Regions from separate parts of the Paenibacillus sp. 1-8 genome, predicted to be linked through region 2. Evidence: riboswitches for the same ligand, from Rfam matches in the RefSeq annotation. Region 2 holds a riboswitch; the other holds the start of a gene.
What was found. Region 2 has a riboswitch for FMN ahead of AC0WRU_RS06220 (DMT family transporter). Riboswitches for the same ligand answer to the same signal wherever they lie in the genome.

Region 1: linked by a shared signal. The riboswitch ahead of ribE (riboflavin synthase) and the one ahead of AC0WRU_RS06220 (DMT family transporter) in region 2 are both predicted to bind FMN.

The regions. Positions count from the first base shown of each region.
Region 1 covers NZ_CM149995.1:3,132,528-3,136,812, reverse strand. The annotation lists gene AC0WRU_RS14180 (thiamine pyrophosphate-dependent enzyme) at 1-283, shown strand, start outside; gene AC0WRU_RS14175 (IDEAL domain-containing protein) at 500-967, shown strand; FMN riboswitch at 1,035-1,208, shown strand; gene ribE (riboflavin synthase) at 1,544-2,209, shown strand; gene ribB (3,4-dihydroxy-2-butanone-4-phosphate synthase) at 2,237-2,929, shown strand; gene ribH (6,7-dimethyl-8-ribityllumazine synthase) at 2,958-3,422, shown strand; gene AC0WRU_RS14155 (segregation and condensation protein A) at 3,596-4,285, shown strand, end outside.
Region 2 covers NZ_CM149995.1:1,338,446-1,342,730, forward strand. The annotation lists gene AC0WRU_RS06215 (methyl-accepting chemotaxis protein) at 1-1,970, opposite strand, end outside; gene AC0WRU_RS06220 (DMT family transporter) at 2,211-3,158, opposite strand; FMN riboswitch at 3,331-3,474, opposite strand; gene AC0WRU_RS06225 (ABC transporter permease) at 3,597-4,285, opposite strand, start outside; gene AC0WRU_RS06230 (ABC transporter ATP-binding protein) at 4,285-4,285, opposite strand, start outside.

The DNA.
Region 1 (4,285 bases), 1.8 Mb from region 2:
CTGTCCACTGAACTGGAAATCCGAGGATAGACTGGGTACCAGCATTGTGGGGGCTGCTGTGGAGTCTTGCTTCTTCCCGCTGTACGAGATTGAGCAAGGCAGTACGACGATTACGTACAATCCGGAGGACAAGGGAAAACGGATTCCAGCCGCAGAATGGCTCAAATTAATGGGCAAAACAAAACATCTTCTTAAGGAGGAAGCCACGCTGGCTACCTTTGAGCAGGAGATTGAACGCCGCTGGAATATTCTGAAAAAGAAACATGAAATTTCGGAGCTATAATCCATTTTTTTGCATAATACAATTTGAACATTGTTATAAGATGCTGCGGTACCGGTTCGATCAAGATTCTTTGCGCTTGTTGCGCGAAGAATCTTTTTTGTCGTTTATGGGATGAAGCATAAAAAATCAGGTAATGATTTCCGATATAGGAGTGGAGGCCTACGTGATGTTGAATTAGTGCTTTCTCTGAATTTTAAGATGCAATGAGGTGCAGGTATGATTAAGCTGAATACAGTTGAGATAATCGAAATTATAAAGAAGCAAATACCCAAGGTCATGAAAATCACGCCAGTGGAATTGAAATTTACGGATGACTTTGGACGGACTTCCCTGGCAGCGACGGATCACAAATTTACGCTGACGAACCAGCATTATTCAGCCAAGGTGATGGATTGTGTGCTGGAAACGCAGGTGCGTCCCATTTTAATGTGCGAGATTATTTATTTTCTGAAATGCGAGTTTATCGACGGGCATGTTGATGTACGGCTGGATTACGATATATGCACGGAGGGTGGCCGCGGACCAACCGCTTCAGCGGTCATTACGTTCGATCATGCTACGCAGCTTGGAATCGAAGAACTGGCCGATCTGATAGATCTGGCGCTTCACATGAATGATAGAGCCTGGTTTGAAGAGCTTTCCAGCCAATATGTCAAAACAAAAGCAGAAGCGTTTATCAGATAACTTGCTTTTTTTAGAAGTCGGTGCTAATATACGTAACAAGTTTAATGCTAATTCAATTGAATAAAGCAAGATCCTTCGGGGCGGGGCGCAATTCCCCACCGGCGGTGATGACGTGTCTGTAAATCGCTTCTGCGATGAACAGCGCGGCTTAGTCCGTGACCCGGATGCTGAGCGATCAGCAGAAGGTGGACCTGGTGCAATTCCGGGACCGACAGTATAGTCTGGATGGGAGAAGGATACGAAGCGCATGTGCATGACATGACATGTGCCGATATTTAGCATACGTAATGGTACGTACGGCTTATTTCGTTGCAGGTAGCAAACGGAAGATTGCTTGTTCTACAAGCTTTCGTTTTCGCACGCGCTCTGAGCGTATTTGGTTGTATGGTCAGTCATGCTTTCTATTGGCAAACTTATCATTCATGTGGTCTCAGGATGTATATGGACTGCGCTTGTATACTGCAAATTTGACTCTCATCACCCCCCATGACGGATATTATCCGGACTGGGGGGTTTTTGCGCTTACGCCTGATGAATTAGGGATAAACTGAACTTTAGATGGGAAGGAGTGAAGGCATGTTTACCGGATTGGTCGAGGAAGTGGGACGCATTCAGCAGATTTCCAGAAGCGGAGAAGCGATGGTGCTGGGCATTGCGGGTTCTGTGGTATTGGGCGATTTGAAAATAGGAGACAGTGTTTCCGTGAATGGTGTTTGTCTGACCGCAACACAGGTGGGTACTAAGGATTTTAAGGTTGATGTGATGCCTGAAACCTTCCGCAGCAGCAATCTGAAAGAGTTGAACTCCGGTAGCCGGGTCAATCTGGAACGGGCTATGGCGGCGAACAACAGGTTTGGAGGGCATATCGTGCAAGGACATGTGGATGGAACGGGCACAATTCGTCGGGTGACATCAGACCAGAATGCGGTTGTGTACGAAGTTGCACCTACAGATCAGGCAATATTCAAATATATTCTTCTCAAAGGCTCGATTACACTCGACGGCATCAGCTTGACGGTTGCCCAGCGCACAAGAGATACCTTTGCCGTATCTATCATCCCCCATACCTTATCTGAGACGGCCTTGCAGGCCAAACGTGAGGGAGACACCGTCAATATTGAGTGCGACATTTTAGGTAAATATGTGGAGCAGCTTTTGAATTACGGAAGATCAGCGGCGACGGAGGAAACGGAGAAAGCTCCTATGAGTCTGGATTATTTGGCGAAACACGGCTTTGCCTGATCCACAAGAAATAAGGAGGAAAGCGTAATGGAAAGCGGAAGCAGTGAGAGCCATTTAAATATAGTGGCTGACGTAGTGGAATATGGTGTGTTGGAGGAGGAAGTGGAAATTCGTCTGGATTCCATTGAAGAAGCGCTGGAGGATCTGAAAAACGGTAAAGTCGTGATCGTGGTGGATGATGAGCAACGGGAAAACGAAGGCGATTTTATCGCTCTGGCTGAAAAAGCGTCCCCCGAGGTCATTAATTTCATGATTACCGAAGGCCGCGGGTTGGTCTGCGTACCGATTACAGGGCAGAGAGCCGAGGCACTGGAATTGCAGCCGATGGTGGAGCAAAATACAGATTTCCACGGTACAGCCTTTACGGTGTCGGTAGATCATAGAGAGACGACAACGGGGATTTCAGCAGCCGAGCGTTCTTTGACCGTGCGTGCGCTGACCGACGAGAAAGCCACAGGGCTCGATTTTCGCAAGCCTGGTCACATGTTTCCGCTGATTGCCCGCGATGGGGGTGTTTTGCAGCGTGCGGGTCATACTGAGGCGGCTGTCGATCTGGCCCGACTCTGCGGCTCCAAACCCGCCGGGGTCATTTGCGAAATTATAAAGGAAGATGGGTCTATGGCCAGGGTGCAAGATTTGGCAGTGATCGCCAAGCGTCATCATTTGAAGCTGATCAGTATTCAGGATTTGATTGATTATCGTCGTCGTATGTCATTGTAAATAATTTAAAAAAGAGAGGTTGATTGATATGGCACGTTTTCTGGAAGGTAATCTCGTATCGGATGGTTTGAAGTATGGTATTGTGGTGGGCAGATTTAATGAGTTTATTACAAGCAAGCTGTTAAGCGGTGCAATCGACGCGCTTCAACGGCATGGAGTGAAGGAAGATGAGATTGATGTAGCCTGGGTGCCAGGTGCTTTTGAAATTTCACTGATTGCTCAAAAAATGGCTGCAAGCGGTAAATACGATGCCGTTATTACGCTGGGTACGGTGATCCGTGGTTCTACCTCGCATTATGATATCGTCTGCAATGAAGTGGCCAAGGGTGTGGCGGCAAGCAGTCTGAAAACAGGTGTGCCTGTTATTTTCGGTGTAGTGACGACGGAAAACATTGAGCAGGCTATTGAGCGTGCAGGTACGAAGGCTGGTAATAAAGGCTGGGATTCTGCACTGGCTGCGATTGAGATGGCGAATCTGGGCAAGCAGTTTTAATTTTGCGAATACCTGAATAGAACGACATAACTATAGCTGGAAAAAGGGATTGGATTGTTAAGCAAGGCGATGACGTATATACTACAGAAAGAGGGATTGATAAAGTCGAGCATAAGTGCTAACGGGGAAAGGTATTGTTGAATGATGATTGGAGTAAGGCAGGGGGAAGCACATTGACAGTCGTAAATTACAAGCTGGAAACATTCGAGGGTCCGCTGGACCTGCTGTTGCATCTGATTGATAAGGCCGAGATCGATATTCAGGATATCCCGATTAGTGATATTACCGATCAGTATATGGCTTTTTTGCACAGTATGCAGGAGCTGGAGCTGGACATTACGAGCGAGTTTCTGGTGATGGCGGCGACGCTCTTATCCATTAAGAGTAAATTGCTGCTTCCCAAGCCACCTGTAATGGAATATGATGATTTGGATTTTTATGAAGAAGAGGATTATGATCCACGGGATGAACTGGTTCGCAAGCTGGTGGAGTATCGTAAATATAAAGGGATTGCCCGCCATCTGAGTGAGCGTGAATGGGAACGAAGTCTGATCTATGGCAAGGAGCCGGAGGATTTGAGCGCATACCTGCCCACCGAACCCGCCATTCCGGTGCATGGGCTGCATGCAAGCGATTTGGTCGCGGCTTTTCAGCGTGCGCTGCGCAAAGCAGAACGACGTACGACGGTAACCCGTATTCACCGGGATGAGATTTCGGTCAAGGATCGTATTCGGCAGGTCATCGGGGCGTTGGAGATGGTAGGAGCGGGGGGACGACTTTTGTTCTCCAAGCTGATGCATGAGGATATGTATCGGCATGAAGTGGTAGTCACCTTTTTGGCTATCCTCGAACTGATGAAAATG
Region 2 (4,285 bases):
GAGGAAGAAGCGATTTCTTCCATCGCCGCCATTTGCTCCTGAACGGCTGCGGAGGTCGTCTGTGAGCTATCCGCCGAATTGCGGGACAGGCTTGCCAGATGGGTAACAGTGGCCGAAACCTCCTCCGTACTAGCCGAAATTTGTTCAGCGGCTGCGGACACGCTTTGAATCTGTTCCACAATATGAGAGGTGGAGCGCTCAATATTCGTGAAGGCACCTTCTGCATCTTGACTAATACGCAGTCCTTCGCCCACCTGATTACGGACATTACCATTCATCGTAGCTGTGGAACGCTGGATCAGATCCAGCATCTGTGTAATGATCTGGCTGATGGAATCCGCGCTTTCCTTGGATTGCTCCGACAGCTTGCGCACCTCAACTGCTACCACCGCGAATCCACGCCCGGCTTCGCCTGCTCTGGAGGCTTCAATCGACGCGTTCAGAGACAGCAGGTTGGTCTGCTTGGCAATGGCAGCAATCGCGCTATTCATCTGCTTCGCATCGTCAGAGAGCTGTGACAGCTCGTCCATCAGGCTGGCTGTTTGGGTCACAGCTTCCAAAATACGGTCCATCTGTGTGCGTACGCTGCCGATCATTTGGCTGCCTTTGGCTACGTCATGCTCAGTCTGTCCTGCTGAATCTACGATGGAGCTTGCCGATTCCGCAATGGTGCTGACACCCTTCGCCATTTCCTCGACGGCATTGGCTGTTTGTTCGGATGCCTCTGCACTGGTGGTCGCATTTTCTGCGGATTCCATAACCGTTTCCGCTACATGCTGTACGGATTCCGTCGTTTGCTCCGTGCTTTCCTTGATCATCAGGGAGGAGGACGCGAGTCGGGACGACGTTTGGTTGACCTCGGAAACCATCGTATGCAGTGCGTGTGTCATCTGGTCAAAATTTTGCGCCAGCTCACTGAATTCATCCTTGCCGGACAGATTGACTCGTGCGGTGAGGTTGCCGTCACGGACGATACGTGTTCCTGCTTGCAGCTTTCGCAGCGGGATCAGGAAAGAGCGAATCATGAGAAAGATGATAACAGCAGCGACCAGTATGGAAATAATAATCACAATCAGACTTTGCTTCAAAATCGGTTGGGCAGCATCACTGTAATCCTCCAGATCCGATAGTGCGATAATATTCCACCCGGTGACAGGGTCCTTGAGTGTAAAGGCCAGCATATCTCTATTCATAAATTGCATTTGTGATATGGAAGGAGTATCATTTTGAGCGGTTTTCTCTACTTTGGGAAGTCCCTCAATGGTGTCTGCCGGTTTTTTGCCTGTATTTTTAAAAGCCGTTCCAGCTCCAGCTACAATTTTATGATTAGAATCAACAATAAAAAGTCCCCCGCGCTCGCCAATCTTAACAGATTGCAGGTTTTGACTCATCCTGTCCAGATTCAAACTCAACGCAATAGCTCCTTGACCGTCCTCCAGCGTTCTCGATACAGCAATCGCTAGATTTCCTGTCGTGGGGCTCACAAGTGGAGCACCAACGAATACTTTGCCCTTTTGCAGCATCGCATTTTTGTACCACGGTCTCTCCCTGGGCTCATAATCGGTTGATTCTTTTTTCGGCGTACGAATGTATTGTCCTTCCTCATTGCCGAGGAGCGCAGCATCTAATTCGGGATGAGCTTTGACGATGACATCCAATTTTTTCTGAAGAGCCTCTTCGTTGGAATCAATGGAATCAGATTGGATTTCAGTGGATAACACGTCAACGTCTTTCATAATGGGAGCTACATACTGATTGACATTGCTTCGGATCAGATACAGATTCGTGTACACAGAACCAGCCACTTGATGAGTGAGTTGCGTTGTGGCCCCCTGATACGAAAAGTACCCAATTAGAATACTTGGAATCAATAGAACCGCCAAAAAAGCTACAATTAATTTTGTCCTCATTAAATAAAACTGTTTGAGAAACCTGCTCCACCATGGAACTGTTTGTTTTGCTTTAGTCATATTCTTGCTCCTCTGTGTCTGATGATCACTACATTGTTTTATTCGACAGAAACCGATGAATTTTATAGATGTAATCTATGGGAAAAGATAAATAGCTGCTTGTTTTGCACGTTTTTATCTAAAAATAGTTCTAAAGTATCATGTTATATATTAATACTTATACATAAAAAGCCAAATCGGAGATGCAAAAGCATCTTCTCGATTTGGCTTGGGTGAGGGATAAAATGGACATTGAACCTATTAGTTTTTTTGCTGACGAGAAATCATAAAGAGTGTAATCCAGATAAGCATAAAGCCAGTCAATTGCGCTACCGTAACGATCTGCTGGAAAACCATCCAGTTAATTACAACACCGACCATCGGGAAGCTTAGTTCTGCCATCGTGGCATAAGACGCCTTGGTCGTACTGAGGCCCTTGTAATACAGTAACAGGCTGAGAAGACCAGGGAGCAGCGCCTGCAGCAACAGATTGATAATCACTGCTGCGCCCGCCCATGTGCCAGCAGGCATATTCCAAGGTGCATGCTCCACAGAGGTGAGAACGATCAGCAGAGGGAGAGCCACCATGAAGCGCAGGGAGGTCACCGTCTCATATTTCATCGAACGAAGCAAGTAGCTTCCCATTACTGTCGAACCGCCCCACAGGACCGCTGCTCCTAGTGCAAGCAGACTGCCGACGTGGATGAAATCATGAACATGTCCGAAGGGGAGCGACCAGCCGAAGGTAAGAAGATACGTCCCGAACAGAGCCACGACAATTAATATTCCAAAATTACGCGGCAGCATTTCCTTCAATATAACGCGGGCCAGAATAATAGCGACCAACGGCTGAAGCTTCTGGAGCAGCAGCACTGCATTGAGATCACCGTTGCTGAGTGCCATCGTGAAAATCACGCTGGCCAGAGCCGAGCCGCCCCACGAGACGAACAAGATAGCCAAAATCTGACGAAGCCGTACCGCTTTAAGCTCCTCGCGATGCTTCCACAGCACTGGTGCCAGGGCGATAAAGAGCAACACATGCTCCATCAGCACAATTTGTGTAGAGGTAAATGATTTGAGCAAAATAATACGAAACAGCGGGTCCGCGCCCCACAAGGCCGCTCCAATTGCGACTAGCCAAAAACCGCTTTTCATGTGGGAGCTACGATCAAAACCTTTGGATGTTAGTACAGTTGATGATTGACTCATACTCAATTAGCTCCTTGCGAATACAGGACCGATGGCACAGAAACCCCCGTCCATGGCGATAGGCCATGCAAGACGGGGGTTGATCAAATAAACTTGCCGCTGTATGCAAGTTAAATGAAATTGCTGCAAAACCAATAACGCAGCATTCATCCACTTTGCGGCATGTTCATGCTTCGATCTTCTTCCATCCGGACTTTACCGTCGGCTTTGGCATCTCACCAAATCAGTCCGTATCTTGTTCCAGATACAGAGTCGCGGGCTTAGCTCCATGAGCCATACCGCCGGTTGGGAATCACACCCTACCCCGAAGATCCTTATTCCGTTTTTTAATTTCTCCTATAGGATATACCTGTTTTAGAATGAAGTCCAGTGAAAAATATGTGTACATCGAACAAAGATTTTCATTCATTTTTTGAAAGCGTTTCACAAAATTACATGTTACGAGGTAATATCCTTATACTCGATGCGGCGGATGGCTGCATAAGCTACGAGCATTCCCAGCACGGCAAAGCCGATCTGCACAAGCGCAATGGAGCTAAGTGTAGCGCCGTTATTATTCGAAAACAGCAGGGCTACGATCAGGATCGAGCTCACAATGGTGGTGGGTATCGAGTATTTTCGCATTCCCATGTACAGCGGAATCAGCCCCATAAAGCTTGCTGCAACCGCATTGATCAGTGTCCGCACTGATTGCTGTCCTAGTATAGTGAGGCTAAGCTTATCCGGTACAATAACAACGAACTGATTTAATAGATGAAGGGCCGCCGTAATGATGATTTCCGATAAAATAATGGACATGAACGTAAACAGCAACACGATTAAGAGTTTGGCGACCATCAGCTTTTTGCGGTCAATCGGGTACATGAACAAGATGTTAATCGACTTGGACTTAAATTCGCTCACAATAAAGCGGCACAGCAGGACGGAGGCAAAAATAATAAATGTGGCTCTGACCATATAGTCCAGGAGGTCCAAAAGCTCAGCGTACCGTGTAAATTCGGGCACTCCTTCACTTTGGCTGTCTAGCGCAATAATGATGAACAGGCCTAAAATACATGCGTTGGCAATCAGCGCCGAACGGATATATCCCGCCAAATGAAACTTTTTCAGCTCCAGTTGCATCAGTT